One region of the Bradyrhizobium sp. 18BD genome, then DNA from elsewhere that is predicted to be linked to it. Evidence: predicted binding sites of a transcription regulator. Region 1 holds the regulator's gene; each other region holds the start of a gene.
The links. The regulator LexA, encoded in region 1, represses DNA repair genes until DNA is damaged. The targets are predictions, from matches to a motif close to TGTTCNNNNTGTGTTCNG.
Positions count from the first base shown of each region.

Region 2: a site for LexA is predicted at 1,483-1,500, ahead of RAD16_RS14415 (DNA recombination protein RmuC). Genes of this name have one in related genera too.
Region 3: a site for LexA is predicted at 2,547-2,564, ahead of RAD16_RS19140 (DUF3072 domain-containing protein). Genes of this name have one in related genera too.
Region 4: a site for LexA is predicted at 1,782-1,799, ahead of RAD16_RS36160 (ATP-dependent Clp protease adaptor ClpS). Genes of this name have one in related genera too.

Region 1 is NZ_JAVAYL010000030.1:36,145-40,331, forward strand. It holds gene RAD16_RS37135 (GAF domain-containing protein) at 1-59, opposite strand, end outside; gene RAD16_RS37140 (hypothetical protein) at 252-683, opposite strand; gene RAD16_RS37145 (hypothetical protein) at 880-1,083, opposite strand; gene lexA (transcriptional repressor LexA) at 1,271-1,972, opposite strand; gene RAD16_RS37155 (molybdopterin molybdotransferase MoeA) at 2,149-3,360, opposite strand; gene RAD16_RS37160 (hypothetical protein) at 3,591-3,785, opposite strand; gene RAD16_RS37165 (HAD family hydrolase) at 3,942-4,187, opposite strand, start outside.
Region 2 is NZ_JAVAYL010000007.1:3,487-7,673, forward strand. It holds gene fmt (methionyl-tRNA formyltransferase) at 1-670, opposite strand, end outside; gene def (peptide deformylase) at 836-1,360, opposite strand; gene RAD16_RS14415 (DNA recombination protein RmuC) at 1,532-2,734, shown strand; gene RAD16_RS14420 (AmpG family muropeptide MFS transporter) at 2,958-4,187, shown strand, end outside.
Region 3 is NZ_JAVAYL010000010.1:41,742-45,928, forward strand. It holds gene RAD16_RS19105 (HWE histidine kinase domain-containing protein) at 1-768, shown strand, start outside; gene RAD16_RS19110 (hypothetical protein) at 765-1,070, opposite strand; gene RAD16_RS19115 (hypothetical protein) at 1,129-1,398, shown strand; gene RAD16_RS19120 (hypothetical protein) at 1,494-1,739, shown strand; gene RAD16_RS19125 (hypothetical protein) at 1,807-2,007, opposite strand; gene RAD16_RS19130 (hypothetical protein) at 2,036-2,245, opposite strand; gene RAD16_RS19135 (hypothetical protein) at 2,264-2,485, opposite strand; gene RAD16_RS19140 (DUF3072 domain-containing protein) at 2,601-2,867, shown strand; gene RAD16_RS19145 (DUF6496 domain-containing protein) at 2,953-3,231, shown strand; gene RAD16_RS19150 (hypothetical protein) at 3,244-3,606, opposite strand; gene RAD16_RS19155 (Do family serine endopeptidase) at 3,878-4,187, opposite strand, start outside.
Region 4 is NZ_JAVAYL010000028.1:53,728-57,914, reverse strand. It holds gene RAD16_RS36160 (ATP-dependent Clp protease adaptor ClpS) at 23-1,750, opposite strand; gene RAD16_RS36155 (DHA2 family efflux MFS transporter permease subunit) at 1,860-3,476, opposite strand; gene RAD16_RS36150 (HlyD family secretion protein) at 3,424-4,187, opposite strand, start outside.

The DNA.
Region 1 (4,187 bases):
AGCCGCATGCGCGTGCGATCAGGCACCCAGAGTTCAACGACGCGAATGAAGGTTTTCATCGAACGTGTCCGCCGCCTCAAGTCACTGGCAGCATCGGCCATTTACCGGCGGAGCGGACGTTCAAAATTCAGGCAGGGCCGCGCAAACTTCGTGCGACGCAAGGGGAACACAAGCATCACCACGTCGCCGGCCACGGCCGGCGATGGCGATTTCCATTCTGGCCCCGACCTGCGAGCCGGGGATCGCTCCGATCAGCCGATCGGCAGACGCGTGATCGTCGGCCTGTCGGCAACGATTTGCGGCGTCTGCTCGCGCTCGCCGAGCGGCTGGGTCACGGGCAGTTGCAGCACGGTTGCGCGCTGGCCTTCGACGAGCTGTGTCACCAACACGTATTTGCCGTCGGCAAATTCGATCGCGTCGTGATGACGATCGGGAATGTGCGGATCGACCTTGCCGAACTTGCCGACGCGCGAATTGATCGTGCGTGTCCAGATCCAGCGATTGTCGTAACGGACGTTGTCGGCGAAAGCGAGCTCCGTTCCCGGCAGCAGACATACGGCGACGGACATGTCCGCTTCGGAAGCGAAGCCGCGCGTCGAGGTGCCGCGGAAGGTTGTCGTGACGATCGTCTCGCCGACTTCTGCGGGACGCGTCGCGACGGCGTGCAGGCTGTAGTCACACATCGTGTTGCTCCTCATTCGAAGATAGCAACCCGCGCCTCTGTTTCGGAGGCGCAGGCCTCTATCAGAGTGGAAGCCCATCAGGTTCTGCTTGGTTGTGGGCAAATCTGCGGCTTGGATCCGCGGGCCGCCATCACAATATCTTTTTCAAATACTGGAGGAACAAAGTCCGCTCCCGTGCATTTAGCGGCCTTATCCGTCAGCGGCCTGCAGGTGCCGACCAGCCGGAGTATGGCCAGACCGGTTGTGACGGCTGCGCGACGGCGTTGCGTGCATTGCGGAATTGTTCGCTCGCCGCTGCCGGTGTTGCCTTGCGGGCATGGTGCGGCTCTGCGGCGATGGCTTGCGACGCGGATTCTGCGATCAGCGCCATCATGATTGTGCTCAAGACGATCTTGCGCATGGTTGTCTCCTCGGTCTGTCAAAGGCCTTACGAAGCGATGCGGGCTTCGTGCGGCGTGCCGAGGATCTAGCGCTGGAGAGGTGGCGGGATAATCTGCGCAAAACCAGAAAGACTATCCAGCCGGAGCGGACAATCATCCGCTCCATCGTTTAAGGCGCGGTCGCCAGAGGGCGCCGCGCGGACGTGTTCAGTACTTCCGGTAAAGCCCGATCAGCTTGCCCTGAATCTTGACCCGGTTGGGCGGCAGGATGCGGACCTCATAGGCGGCGTTGGCGGGCTCGAGCGCGATCGAGGCGCCCCGGCGGCGGAAGCGCTTCAGGGTTGCCTCTTCGTCGTCGATCAGGGCCACCACGATGTCGCCGGTGTCGGCGCTCTCGTTGCGCTGGATCAGCGCCATGTCGCCGTCGAGGATGCCGGCTTCCACCATGGAATCGCCGCGCACTTCGAGCGCGTAGTGCTCGCCCGAGCCGAGCATGTCGGGCGGAACGCTGATGGTGTGGCTGCGGGTCTGCAACGCCTCGATCGGCGTGCCGGCCGCGATCCGACCCATCACCGGCACGGCGACGGGACGCTCGCCCTCGTCGGCGGGCGGGCTTGAGGTGGTGCGCACCTTGCCGAGATTGCCCTCGATGACGCTGGGCGTGAAGCCGCGGCGGTTGCCGGCGGCGGCCTGCAGCTCGGGCAGCTTGATCACCTCGATGGCGCGGGCGCGGTTGGGCAGGCGGCGGATGAAGCCGCGCTCCTCGAGCGCGGTGATCAGGCGATGGATGCCCGACTTCGAGCGCAGGTCGAGCGCGTCCTTCATCTCATCGAAGGAGGGCGGCACGCCGCTTTCCTTCAGCCGCTCGCTGATGAACCGCAGGAGCTCGTATTGTTTGCGCGTTAACATCTCGACCAAAATCCCCCGGTTGATGTCGTTCGATTCCGAGACGCTGAATTCAGCGATAAGCCGCTACATGCTCGAAACAAATCATGAACGGACACTATATGTTCGATACATGTTCCGCAACTGCTTAATTTACCGTGAACGCGACAAAGTTCGCGGAACGCGTGCGAACGAAGCGGTCAGACGGGCAGTCGCAGCACCTCGCAAGGCGCACCGGCCTCGGCCTTCGGTGCGAATGGTGCGCGCACGAGAAGTGCCTGTGCCGCAGCGAGATTCGCAAGCAGCGAGGAGTCCTGGTGGTTGACCGGATTGGCAACGAGCGTGCCGTCGTCGCGCATATCGAGGCGCGCGCGCAGATAATCCTCGCGCTGGTCATTGGCGCCGACGGCGCGGCCGAGCACGGCGCGTTCGCGGCGATGATGAATCACCTGCTGGCCTGCCAGCGCGCGAATCAGCGGCACCAGAAACAGGAAACCGCAAACGTAGGATGACACGGGATTGCCGGGCAGGCCGATCACGCGCATCGCCCCGAGTTGTCCGTTCATCATCGGCTTGCCCGGCCGCATCGCGATCTTCCAGAACGCCATCGAGATGCCTTCGTCCCGCAGCGCCTGCTGCACCAGGTCGTGGTCGCCGACCGAAGCACCGCCGGTGGTGATGAGGATATCGGCGCCGCTCTCGCGGGCGCGGCGGATACCGGCGGTGGTGGCGGCAAGCGTGTCGGCGGCGACGCCGAGGTCGATGGTGTCGGCGCCCTCGCTGCGGGCGAGCGCGTGCAGGGCGTAGCCGTTGGAATAGACGATCTGGCCGGGGCCGGGCGTCGTGCCCGGCATCACCAGCTCATCGCCGGTGGCGAGGACCGCAACCTTCGGGCGGCGACGGACGGGCAGAAGCGGGTGGTTCATCCCGGCGGCGAGGGCGAGGTCGCGCTCGGTGAGCCGGGCTCCCTTGCGCAGCAGCACGTCGCCTTCCGAGAAGTCGACGCCGGCGGGGCGGATGTGCCGTCCCGTCACCGCGGCTTCCTTGATCGTGATGCGCTTGCCGTCTGCGACCGTGTCCTCCTGGATCACGACCGCGTCGGCGCCGTCAGGCACGACGCCGCCGGTGAAGATCCGCACGGCTTGGCCGGCACCGACCGTTCCGGCGAATGGCCGGCCCGCCGCGACCTCGCCGATCACGGTGAGCTGGGCATCGACCTTCGCTGCGTCCGCCGCGCGTACCGCATAGCCGTCCATCGCCGACATCGCCTGCGGCGGCTGGGTCCGCTGCGCCGCGACGTCGCGGGCGAGCACGCGGTGAAAGGCTTGGTCGAGAGCGACCGATTCTTCGGGCAGCGGCTCTGCGCCGGCAAGCACCGCGGCGAGCGCGTCAGAAACCGGCATCAGGGCCACGGTGAAAACTCCAGCTGCGCCCGTTCGGGCAAATCGGCGGCGAGAGTTCTAGCCGAGTGCAGGCACAGAGGCAAAACGGGTGGCCGCGCGGGATGATTTATCCTGCGTCATGCGCTTGGCGATGAGAGGCAGCATCACGTCCGCCGCGGCATGATCCGGAAGGCGAGACAGACCGGCACGAGGGTGGCCATGGCGAGGACGAGAAAGACGAGAGCCACGGCCAGCATCGGTCAGGTCTCCGGCTGTTTGCCCGGACTGACGTCCGGCGCAATCGGCCCCTGATCCTTGTCGGGCATCGGGTCGGCCTGGGCTTTCAGGTCGGCGGCCTTGCTGATCAACTTTGCGGAGAGGTCAGAATCCGAAGTGGTTCTGGCGAATTTCATCAGCAGGGAGGCCTGCTTGGTGAGGTAGGTTTTGCCCAACACGACGATAGGTCCGATGTAGAATTCCCAACGGACTCATGAGTCCTGAACGGGACATTCGTTCCCCGAACTCCGTACAAAAATGCACAAAGTAATTTGGTTCCTCATTTTCGGCGGAATGAGTTCCGGGAACCGGATGGCGCGATGGCGGAATGCCAGTCAGATTCCCAGCGCCCTCAGCGCGTTGCCGACATCCTGGGGCGAGGTCACATGCACCGCGGTCAAACCGCAGGCACGGGCGCCCTCGATGTTCTCGGCGAGGTCATCGAAGAACACGATTCGGTTTGCCGGCACGCCCATCGCCGCGATGACATGGTCGAAGGCTTCCGCATCCGGCTTGCGCAGACCTATGCTGGACGAGAGGTACAGCTCGCGGAAATGGCCGAGCAGGCCGGCATATTCCTT
Region 2 (4,187 bases), on a different contig from region 1:
GCACCTCGCGCGCGGGTTTGCTCCAGTCGATCCGCGCCTCGGCCTTGTCGATCTTGGCAGCATAAGTGACGCCGTCCTCGCTCTGCTTCCTGAGTTGGAGGCCGCCCCGCGCGAGCGCGGCCATCGCGCGCACCATGAGATCGGCACCTAACCGCGAGAGGCGATCGTGCAGGTCGACTGCGGTCATGGTGTCGGTGATCGCGAGACGCTCGGCCATGGCGACGTCGCCGGTGTCGAGACCGACATCCATCTTCATCACCATCACGCCGCTCTCGGCATCGCCGGCCATGATGGCGCGGTTGATAGGGGCCGCACCGCGCCAGCGCGGCAGGAGCGACGCATGCAGATTGTAGCAGCCGAGCTTCGGCGCATCGAGGATCGCCTGCGGCAGGATCATGCCATAGGCGACGACGACGGCGGCATCGGCGTCGAAGGCGCGAAATTCTGCGAGCGCTTCCTCGGTCTTCAGCGTCTTCGGCGTCAGCACGGGCACGCCGAGTTTTCGCGCGGCCTCCTCGACCGGGGTCGGCTGCAATTGCAGCCCCCGCCGCCCGCCCGGCTTCGGCGCGCGGGTGTAGACGGCCACGATCTCGTGGCCGTGCGCGACCAGCTCGAGCAGCGTCGGCACGGAGAAATCGGGCGTGCCCATGAAGATCAGGCGGAGGGGCATGTGACACGACAATCCTCGGAGGCGAGCAAGGTACTCGTCATGGCCGGGCTTGTCCCGGCCATCCACGTTCTTCTTGCTCGCGGCGGCAAAGAACGTGGATGCCCGGCACATTAGCTTGAAGACGCGCTCCGCGCTTTCGGCCGGGCATGACGGCGAAGGACGTGGCTACTCCGCGCGCTTGGCAGCTTTCTCGAACTTCTTCATCACGCGGTCGCGCTTGAGCTTGGACAGATAGTCGACGAACAGCACGCCGTTGAGATGGTCGATCTCGTGCTGGATGCAGGTGGCGTAGAGGCCTTCGGCGTCCTCCTCATGCACCTTGCCGTCGAGATCGGTGAAGCGCACGCGCACCTTCGCGGGACGTTCGACCTCCTCGTAATATTCGGGGATCGACAGGCAGCCTTCCTCGTAGACCGACAGCTCCTCGGACGAGGCGATGATCTCCGGATTGATGAAGACGCGCGGCAGCGGCTTGGTCTCGCCGTTCTCGTCGCGCTTGGCGAGGTCCATGGTGATCAGCCGCAGCGGCTGCGCGATCTGGATCGCCGCCAGCCCGATGCCGGGCGCGTCGTACATGGTCTCGAACATGTCGTCGGCAAGCTTGCGGATCTCCGGCGTGACCTTCTCGATCGGCTTGGAGACCAGACGCAGCTGCTTGTCGGGCAGGATGATGATTGCTCTGAGGGCCATGGCCGCGATTTAAGCCCCATGCCGGATGCGGTCAATGCGCCCAGGAACCCCGTTAACCCTCCGCTAACCATAAAACTTCAGGTTTCGTTAACCATAGAAATTAGGGGGCCGTTAACCGGTCGCGTTCCCTCTTCGTTCGCGCAACCCTGCGAATCGGCTAGAAGGACAGCCATGAACGAGATCATTTTCATGCTGGGCGACTGGCCGGTGCGCACCATCGATGCGCTGATCGGCTTCGGCGCCCTCGTCCTCATCCTGCTGGTAGTGATTGCGGTCGTGATCGCGCGATCCGGGCGGCGCGGCGCGGAACTCGCCATGGCGCACGCGATCCGGGCCGACGAGCTCGAGGAGCGCCTTGCCCAAGTGCTGCACGCCCAGAGCGAGGCCGCCGGCCGAGCCGACGCCATGACCCAGGCGCTGGCGGGACGCCAGGCCGAGATGGCCCGCGCGGTCAACGAGCGGCTGGATTCGGTCACCCATCGCGTCGGCCAGTCCATGGAACACTCGACCCGCAACACCATGGAGAGCCTGCGCGCGCTGCACGAGCGGCTTGGCATCATCGACAGCGCCCACAAGAACCTCACCGACCTCACCACGCAGGTGACGACGCTCCGCGACGTGCTCGCCAACAAGCAGTCGCGCGGCGCCTTCGGCCAGGCGCGGATGGAGGCGATCGTCCAGGACGGACTTCCTAAAGGGTCCTACGAATTCCAGTTCACGCTCTCGACCGGAAAACGGCCCGACTGCGTCGTGTTCCTGCCGGACCAGCGCCCGCTCTGCATCGACGCAAAGTTTCCGCTCGAGGCGATGACCGCGCTGCACGACGCCCGCACCGACGAGGAGCGGCGCGTCGCCACGCAGCGGCTGCGCGGCGACGTGATGAAGCATGTCAGCGACATCGCGGAAAAATATCTCGTCGCCGGCGAGACCCAGGAGATGGCGCTGATGTTCGTGCCGTCGGAATCGGTCTACGCCGAAATCCATGACGGTTTCGACGACGTGATCCAGAAGGCCTATCGCGCCCGCGTCGTGCTGGTGTCGCCCTCGCTCCTGATGCTCGCGATCCAGGTGATGCAGCAGATCATGAAGGACGCGCGCATGCGCGATGCCGCCGACCAGATCCAAACCGAAGTGATCAAGCTCGGCGACGATCTCGGCCGCCTGCGCGACCGCGTGGTCAAACTGCAGAAACATTTTTCCGACGCGAACGAGGACGTCCGCCAGATCCTGATCTCCGCTGACAAGATCGAGAAGCGCGCCGGGCGAATCGAAGAACTCGATTTCAGCAAGACCGACGCAACTGCCGAGGGCCCGCGGCTGGTGGCGGCCGACGCGCCGGAGCTGTTCCCGAGGAAGCTCCAGGCGGGGGAGTGACTTGCTTACCTCTCCCCGCTTGCGGGGAGAGGCCGGATTGCCCCCGGCGACGCGAAGCATCGTCCGGCGCAATCCGGGTGAGGGGGTACAGGTCTCGCGGCCGCCGCATGTGTGGAGAGAGGCCCCTCACCCCGCCCTCTCAGTGCGAGCGAAGCTCGTCGCGGCCCGTAAGAACGGGAGAGGGAGACGAGGCATCACGGCCAGAATCTGCTAACACCTCCCCATGACCGCACCCGACGCGACCTCCTCCGCCGCGACTTCCGCCCCTGCGACCTCATGGCGCGACAGCCTGGCTGTTTACCTGCAGCCGCGGGTGCTGATCGTGTTGTTCCTCGGCTTTTCCTCGGGGCTGCCGCTGGCGCTGTCGGGGTCGACGCTGCTGGTGTGGATGCGGGAGGCCGGGGTCGATCTCAAGACCATCGGGCTGTTTGCGCTGGTCGGCACGCCCTACACGCTGAAGTTCCTGTGGGCGCCGTTGGTGGATGCGCTGCATGTGCCGCTGTTCACCCGCGCGTTCGGGCGGCGGCGCGGCTGGCTGGTGTTCTCGCAATTGCTGCTGATCGTCGCGATCCTGCTGCTGGCGCTGACCGACCCCGCGCGTTCGCCGTTCTATGTCGCGCTCGGCGCGCTGCTGGTGGCGACGACATCGTCGACACAGGACATCGTGGTCGATGCCTTCCGCGTCGAGAGCCTGCCCGAGAGCGAGCAGGCCGCCGGCATGGCGGCTTACGTTGCCGCCTATCGCATCGGCATGCTGGTCTCGACCGCGGGCGCGCTGTTCATCGTCTCGGGTTTCGAGAGCTCCGGCATCACGCGCACGTCGGCATGGATGTGGGGCTATGTGGTGATGGCGTCGATGGTGCTGATCGGAACGATCACGGCGCTGGTCGCGACCGAGCCCGAACAATCCGCGCGCGCCGATGCCGCGACACACGCCGACAGCGCGTTCAGGCGCGTGCTGCACGCGGCGATCGGCGCCTTCTCGGAATTTTTGACGCGCAAGGATGCGCTCGTCGCGCTCGCTTTCGTCGTGCTGTTCAAGTTCACCGACGCCTTCTCCGGCACCATGACCGCGCCGTTCGTGATCGACCTCGGCTTCACCCGCAACGATTATGCGACGATCGTGAAGGGCGTCGGCCTCGCCGCAACGCTGATCGGCGGCTTTGCCGGCGGCTTCGTCGCGCGGCGCTATTCGCTGGCGACCTCGCTCTGGATCGGCGGCGTGGTGCAGGCGCTGGCCAATCTGTCCTTCTCCTGGCTCGCCGTGGTCGGCACCAACCAATGGGCGCTGGCGCTCGCCATCTGCGCCGAGAATTTCACCAGCGCCATCGGCACCGTGATCTTCGTCGCTTATCTCTCGGCGCTGTGCCAGAACCCGCTGCACACGGCGACGCAATACGCGCTGCTCACCGCGCTCGCGGCGGTGGGGCGAACCTATCTGTCGTCGGGTGCC
Region 3 (4,187 bases), on a different contig from region 1:
ATCGTGCGGCCCGACGGCGATGTGCGCTGGTGCGTCGGCACGGCCGCCGCCACGGCCGACAACAGCGGCCGCGTGGTGCGCGTGAGCGGCGTCACCGTCGACATCACCGAACGCAAGCGCGCCGAGGAGCGGCAGAACCTGCTGGCGCGGGAAGTCGATCATCGCGCCAAGAACGCGCTGGCGCTGGCGCAATCCATCGTGCGCCTCACCCGTGCCGACGAGGTCAAGGCCTATGTCAACGCCGTCGAGGGGCGCATCAATGCGCTGGCGCGCGTGCACACGATCCTGTCGCTGTCGAGCTGGCAGGGCGCCGAGCTTTCGAAGTTGATCGACGAGGAGCTCGCGCCCTATTCGCTCGGGGGCCAGATCAGATTGGCCGGTCCCGAGGTTCAGCTGGTGCCGGCGACCGCCCAGACGCTGGCGCTGGCGCTGCACGAGCTTTTCACCAACTCGGCCAAATATGGCGCGCTCTCGACACGGTCGGGCCGGCTGATGATCAGCTGGCAGGTCGAGGACGACCACCTCAGGCTGACCTGGGAGGAATCCGGCGGTCCGCTGGTGAGAACACCGCAATCGCGCGGCTTCGGTACGCGGAGCTTGCTTGCGAGCGTCGAGTCCCAGCTCGGCGGACAGGCACAATTCGATTGGCGTGCCGAGGGCCTGTTGTGCCGCCTTGAGGTGCCGTTGACCCGCAGGACCATGCCGACGACCGCAGCTGGTCAATTCGACGCCGGCAACTCCGCCGAGCTGCAGCGCGCATCCGGTTAACCGGATGCGGCCGTCGTCATGTGCTGCGCCGGACGCGGCTCGTTCGCGACCCGCCCTTCGAGCCAGGCTTCCGTTCGGGCGAGATCTTGCAGCGCTCTCGCGTAGCGGCGTGCGGCGCTGCGCTCTGCACCGCGCGGCAGCTTGCGTGCCTTGCGCAGCATGTCGGCGGCGGCGTTGCGGTACGCCAGCGAACGGTAAAGAAAAACGACCTTACCCATATCCAAGGTTCCCGTGTTGATGGCGTCCATCCTCGCAAGCCCGGCATGAACGTTGGATGAAGCGGCAAATGACAATTCCTTCATGCGGGTGGAACCCATCGGCGTCGCGCGCGTTTTGCATGCAGAACCGAGGGTCGGTTCCATGCTTGCGACAAAGCCGCCTAAGAAACCGCCGAGCCTGATCTCTCCCGCCGGAGCCATCAAGCTTGTGACGCATACGATGATGGGCGCAGCTCTCGGGCTCGCATTCGGTCTCGCGCTCACGCTCTCCAATCCCGCGGTCGCCAGCCTGCTTAATCACGGCGGACGCCAGGCCGTTCTCGTCTTCATGCTCACATTGGTGACGACGTTCGCGATCGGGGCGACCCTTACGGGTGTCGTGTTCATCATCGCGGAAGACAAGGAATCTTGACGCGTGTGTGAAGCGCGCGGCTTGCTTTGTCAGGAACTCCTGCGGCAAACGGCGGTTGGCTGCCTGCGTCAATTCAACTCAGGGAGTTCCCGCGCATGAAGACCACGAAGCTCGCTCTCGCTGTGATGCTGGCAACCGGCCTCGCCGCCGCCCCGTTCGCCGCGCAGGCCAAGTCGCACAAAGCCAAGCATGAATCCTCGACGACGTCGTCGCAGACCACGGGCGCCAACACCAAGTCCTCCAAGGGTGCCGATCCCTCCGGCCAGGGCGGCTCCGGTCCCGGCTCCGACCAAGGCGGCACCATGACCAACAACAAAGGCGGCATGAGCAACACCAAATAAGCTCGCCGCAATTCGCAAAGGCCCCGCATGCGCGGGGCCTTTCACTGTGTGTCTCAACAAGATTCTTTCAAGGCCACATGGTCGGTGCGTGGACCAGCGCGTTCCGGCCCGCCTGCCTCAGATCCTCGAGCGAGCAGCGATCCTCCCGCATCATCTCACGCAGTCTTGCCGCGACGCGCTCGCGCGTTGCCGTCTCGGAGAGAGGAAGTCCGGCGCAGATCTCGTCATGCACCGCCTGCAGCAAGGCAGCCGCGTCCGCATCAGACATTGGCAAGCTCCCGCGTGTCGCGTTCGCTTTAGCTGCGTCGGATATCAGGGATGTTAAGGCGGTCGCCCGCCGAATTGCTCTTCACGAGATGGTCGAGCTGCGCCCGCTTGCGGGTGATCAGGAGCTGGGCCGCGGCGTCGTCGAGGCCTTCGCGCTGCAATTGCCTGACGGCAGAGCCCAGTTCGAGAATCTCGGCGCGCAGTCTCAGGATCCGGTACGTGTCCGGGTCGTCCTCCACCGCCCGCTCCCAAATGTCTCAGCGGCGCGCGATCGCGCGCACGGGATTGGCTAATGTCTTCACGGAACGAAGGCGCACCCGGTCGCGGACATCCGGCAGGACGTCGCCGCCGCCGGCAGCCTTCCACTCACCGATCAGCAGGTTGATTTTCCGGCGCAGACCCATCTGCGCCAGGGCCTTTTCTGTGCAGTCGCGGTCGCGATTGACGAGGTCGCGCACCGACGCCTCCATATCGGCCATCTCCAGCCTCAAGGCACTGATTTTACGTCGAATTTCATTAATTCTGTTGTCCATGACTTGTTAGAACAAAATAAGAACATATAGTCAAGTCACGATTTCAGAACGGAGAGGTCAGATGCAGGTTCAAGGTAAATACGATGCCAAGGCTTTTCTCGACGCCAAGGCTTTTCTCGACGCCAAGACTTTTCGTGACGCCAAGACTCTTCGTGACGCCAAGGCTTTCCTCAGCGAACAGATGACGCGGGCGCAAGGCCTGAAGCTGAAGCGGCTGAGCGAGGAGGCCTATCAGCCCGCGCAATATGATCGCGCTCTGTCCTTCAGCGAGGCTGCGCGGCGCATCCAGGTGCTGGAAGCCGAGATCGAACTCGCGAACTCGTTCTAGCTGCGTCGCGTAGCGGAACGCTGCGTACGCGCTTTCGGAACCTTGCCTGCATCGCGTGGTTCTCCCCGACCAAGGGAGAACATCCATGGCACGCAAGGCCAAGAAACGACGTTACTCGCGCAGCTCCGGCAGCGATGTCGAAAGCGAAATGCGACGCTACAAGAAGGGTACTGCAAAGAGCGGCCGTGGTGGTCGCGGCGGGCGCGTGAAGAGCCGCAAGCAAGCGATCGCGATCGGCCTGTCAAAGGCGCGCAAGAAGGGAAAGAAGGTCCCGAAGAAGGCGTCGAAGCGCAAGAGCTCCAAGAAGGCATCGAAGAAGAAGACGACCAGGAAATCGTCGAAGCGCAAATCCAGCAAGCGGTGACGCCGGCCGGCGTCAGATCATGCTGCCGGGCATGAAGCAGCGAATCGCAACCCCGAACGCGGTCTTCACCGGCCAGACCATGGTGTGGCCTGCCCGGTTCGGCTCGGTGATGACGGCCTCGTCGGGCACGTCCACCCACTGACCGTCGAGCCGCACACGATAATGCCCGTCATGCGATTCCCAATCGGGATCGGAGACGGCAAAGCCATCCGCATCCGAGCAACACGGCCCGAGATGGCTGCGCAGACTGTCGAACCAGGGTTTTAAGGGCGAGTTCGCGTAACGGCCATCGTCGCGCCCCAGGGCGCTCCCGGTCGTCAGCACGATTGGCGCCACGAGCAGCGCACATCTCAGCGAGAGCTTCAATCGATCCATGTCGGCACCGATCAAATGCGAACGTCAGGTTCCACGAGACGGCCGGGCGTTCGAAGTTTCACTCCTGCGATTTACCCGGGCGTCGTCATCGGCGCCAAGGCACAACACGTTATTCCAAAGTGTGACCAGCGAACGCGGCTTTTTCGGACGAACCCGTCATCATCGCTGCCGTTAACGAGAATGTTATCGGTGGCCTGTGGGTATCTTCCAACCGCGCACGAAAAAGGCGGCCCGCAGGCCGCCTTTTGAGTTTGCCGTCGAAAGCAGCAACTTATGCGAGCGGCACCGCGACGAACCGGGTCGCCTGCGCGTTCTTCACCTGCAGCAGCACGCTGTTCTTGCCCGACGATTTGGCCTGCGCCAGCTCCGCACGGACTTCGCCGACGTTGGAGACGGCCTTGCCGCCGACATTGAGGATGACGTCACCGGTCTGGATGCCGCGCTGTGCCGCGGGCCCCTCCGGATCGACCTCGGTGACGACGACGCCCTTCTGGCCGGCGCCCTGGACATCGCCTGCCGGCGCCAGAGAGAGACCGAGGCGCGGCGTGCCGGCGTTCGACTGTGCCTTGCCGTCGTCGGCC
Region 4 (4,187 bases), on a different contig from region 1:
GCAGAGCGCGACGGCGGCTGATTTACCCCGTCGCCATCGCTTGGGCGCCGCCAAGCAATCGCGCATTGAGCCGGCCGCCGGAGAACAGCATGTCGTCGAGCGCCTCGTCGATATCGGCTGACGTCACCGAGTTGCCGCCGTCGCGCGCGAGGCTGGCCTGCGCCAGGCGGCGCATCAACTCCTTGATGAACGCGCAACTCGTGCCCTCGCTGCGTCGGGCTGCCTCGGCGATGACCGCTTCGTCGAGCGGCAATCCTTTGCCGTAGAGCCGGACCAGCTTGTCGCGGCCGGTCTCGTCAGGGAGCGGCACTTCGATCGCCTGATCGATACGGCCGGGGCGACCGGCGAGGGCGCCTTCGAGGTCTTCGGGCCGGTTGGTGGTCAGGACGAACAGGATGTCCGCGTCCTCTTTCAGCCCGTCCATCTCGTTGAGCAGCTTGTTCAGCATGGATTCCTCGCACGGCCCCATGTCGTCGCGGTCGCGGGCGATGAGATCGACATCCTCGATCACCACCATCGACGGCTGGAGCAGCCGTGCCAGGCTCATATAGGCGCCGAGCAGGCCGATCTGCTCGGCGGTGATAATCAGCGTCGTATGCCCGGGCAGATGTGTTGCGAGATAGCGGATCGTATGGGTCTTGCCGGTGCCGGGCGGGCCGTACAGAAGGATGCCCTTGCGGGTGGATTGGCCAAGTCGCCGTAACTGCTCGCGGGTGCCAACGAAGGTCAGCACGTTGCGATCGAGTAGTCGCAGGGTTCGCTCCGGCAAGATCACCTCGTCCCGGGCGATCGGCGGCAATCGATGCACAGTGATGCCGCGCGAGTAGCCGCGATAGTCGGAATCGGCATCAAGCGAGAGGATCTTGCCGCGATAGCTGCGGGCGGCTTGCACGGCCTGTTCCAACTCGCCAAAACATTGCTGGACGAGGATTGCGCCCGCGGTGCCCACAGGCATGATGATTTCAAGACGAATGCCCGGCTCGCGGCTGAATTCGCGATGTGCGCTGAGCAAGACGGCATAACGCAGGCCGTCCTGCTCGCACAGCCACAGGCCGTTATCGAGGCATTTGACGGGGCTCGTCTCGCCGACATCGATGTCGGAATATTGCAGCGGTGCAATCGCCAGCGCATTGCGCCCGTCCCGGAGGAGCCGCGAAATCGACAGTGTTTCGTAGCGCTGTTCCTCGTTCAGCCCGAACAGCCGGATGGCCTTGCCGAATAGCCTGTCAATCGCCGCCTGGACATCCACCCGCATATGTCCAGGAAACTGGCGGATAGTGGTTACGAGCTTGCTCCGCGGGACGTCGGTAAAGTGCCAGCCTAGCACATCGCAAGCGTGTTCGAATTCCTTTTCCGGCTCTGCCGGCGCGCTCACGGTATCCGCTGCGCGAATACAGTCGCTGCATAGCCAGACCGTGCGGTTGCCGACGCGAACATCCGTCTGTCCCTTCGGCTTGCCACAGAGCTCGCAGGGGGGCTTGATCTCTTCGAGCGTGATCTTCAGGGGATGCTGGCCGAGCCAGACATATTGTTTGGCCGATTTGAACAGCGCCTCCGCGACCGATTGAGGGTAGGGACCGCAGGCGACTTTCTCTTCACGCTCGATGAGTGTCATCAGCGCGGCGGCTTCCCGGTCTGTCTTGCCGAAAACCTGACGGAGCAGACCGATGACGAACTCATCTGGCGTCTCGTCATCATTGTAAATCACGAGCTGAGTCGGCTCACGCTCGCCGCGCGCATTACCCGTCATGAAATGAACCCCACTACAACTATAACTAGAACAGAACGAATAGGGAACATAAAAAGAAGCGGCCGTCAAGCGTGACGGCCGCGACAAATTGCAATCGATGGGCGAGCCGCTAATGCGCGCCACCCCCGCCCGCGGCCTTCACCCGTCGCGTCAGCAGCACCGCAATCGCGGCGAGTACCAGAACCACGCCGATCACCGCAAAGGCATCGGAATAGCCCATCACCAGCGCCTGGCGCTTTACCGTCTTGCCGAGCGCGATGATGGCCTGCTCGCGCGCGGCGTGGGGGTCCGGCACGCCGTGAGCCATGAAGTAGTCCGTCATCTGCGCGATGCGGGTGCGGACCTCCTCGCGGCCGAGCGTGACCGACTGGCCGATGATGTTGGAGTGGAATTGCTCGCGCTTGGTGATGATGGTGGCAAGCGTCGCCGTACCGATCGCGCCGCCGAGATTGCGGAACATGTTGCTGATGCCGGAGGCCGCGGCTGCGTCCTGGGGCGCGATGCCGCCTGTCAGCACCGAGGTCAGCGGCGTCAGCACCATGGCCTGGCCGACGGCGCGCACGATGTTCGGGATCCAGAGCTGGTCGCCGGCATAGTCCGGTGACATCGCCGTGTTCATGAAGCAGCTATAGGCGAAGATCAGGAGGCCGGTGATGGCGATGTAGCGTGTGTCAAAGCGCTGCATCAGTTTCGGGATCAGCGGGATCAGCACGAGCTGCGGCAAGCCGGTCCAGGCCAGCACGTTGCCGATCTGCTCGGCATTGTAGCCCTGGGCCTGGCCGAGATAGGCGGGCAGGATGTAGACCGAGCCGAACAATGCGAAGCCGACCATCGTCATCGCGATGGTGCCGAAGCCGAAATTGCGCTGCGTCAGCAGGCGCAGCCGGATCAGCGGCTTCTCGATCGTGAGCTCGATCGTGACGAACAGCGTCAGGCTGACGGCTGCGATGATCGCCAGCTTGACGATGAAGGGCGAGGAGAACCAGTCGTCCTTGTTGCCTTCCTCGAGCACGGCCTGCAGCGCCGACAGTCCGATCGCCATGGTGACGATGCCGGCCCAGTCGCCGTCCTTCAAAAGCCCGAGCTGCATCTTCTGCCGTTCCAGCGTCATGTAGAGCGCCGCCACCATGACGGCGGTCGGGATCACGTTGACGAAGAAGATGGTGCGCCAGCCATAGGTCTCGGTGAGATAGCCGCCGATGGTCGGGCCGATCGCGGGGGCGAAAGTGACGGACAGCGCGAAGATCGCAAGGCCAACAGGTTGCTGCGGCTTCGGCAGCTTGGTCAGCACCAGCGTGAACGCCATCGGGATCAGCACGCCGCCGGCAAAGCCCTGCAGGCCGCGCATCGCGATCATCGACGGCAGGTCATGCGTGAAGGCGCAGGCGACCGAGAACGCCGCGAACAGCGTCGCGCTCGCCAGCATGTAGTGGCGGAACGAGAACACGCGGCTCAGGTAGTCGGTCAGCGGGATCACGATGATCTCGCCGATCAGGTACGACGTCGAGATCCAGGAGCCGTTGTCGGCGCCGGTGCCGATGCCGCCCTCGATGTTGGCGAGCGAGGCGTTGGTGATCTGGATATTCAGGATCGCCATGAACGAGCCGATCATGGCGGCGAGCACGGCAATCCAGGTCGCGGCGCTCGCGCGATTGGGATCGACGGCGACGCTATTAGACGTCGCGGCCGGTGTGGCTTGCGTCGAAAGTGAGAGGCTGTTTGACATGGCACGACCCTCCGGAAACGAGCTTGGCCTTTGCTGCGGCGTCCGCATTGGCGGTCGGCGCGGCCGAACGTGTTGCAATGGTCGGGATCACGGACATGCCGGGCCGCAGCGCGATCGCGGCTCCATGCTTGCCATCGAGCACGATCTTGACGGGGATGCGCTGCACCACCTTGGTGAAATTGCCGGTGGCGTTGTCAGGCGGCAGCAGCGCGAATTCCTGGCCGCTGGCCGGCGCGATGGAATCGACGCGGCCGTGAACAACCTGGCCCGGGAACATGTCGACCTCGATATCGACGGTCTGGCCCGGTGCGACATGGGTGAGCTGCGTCTCCTTGAAATTGGCGACGACATAGGCGCCCTCGGCCGGCACGATCGACATCAGCTGCGTGCCCGCCTGCACGAACTGGCCGACGCGCAGGGAACGGTTGCCGACGACGCCGTCGATCGGCGAGACGATCGTGGTGTAGCCGAGATTGAGCTCCGCCTGCTGCTGGATCGCGGCGGCGCGGGCGGCGGCGGCTTTGGCCTGCACGATCTCGGCCTTGAGCAGATCGACCTGCTTCTGGGCGGAGATGAGGTTGGCGTTGTCACGCGCAATCGTCGCGTCCGCACCGGCGTCGCGGGCCTGCGCCTGCTGCGCATTCTGCACGCTGCCGTAGCCGGTTGCGGCAAGGTCGGTGTAGCGCTTGTTTTCCTGCTTGGCGAAAACCT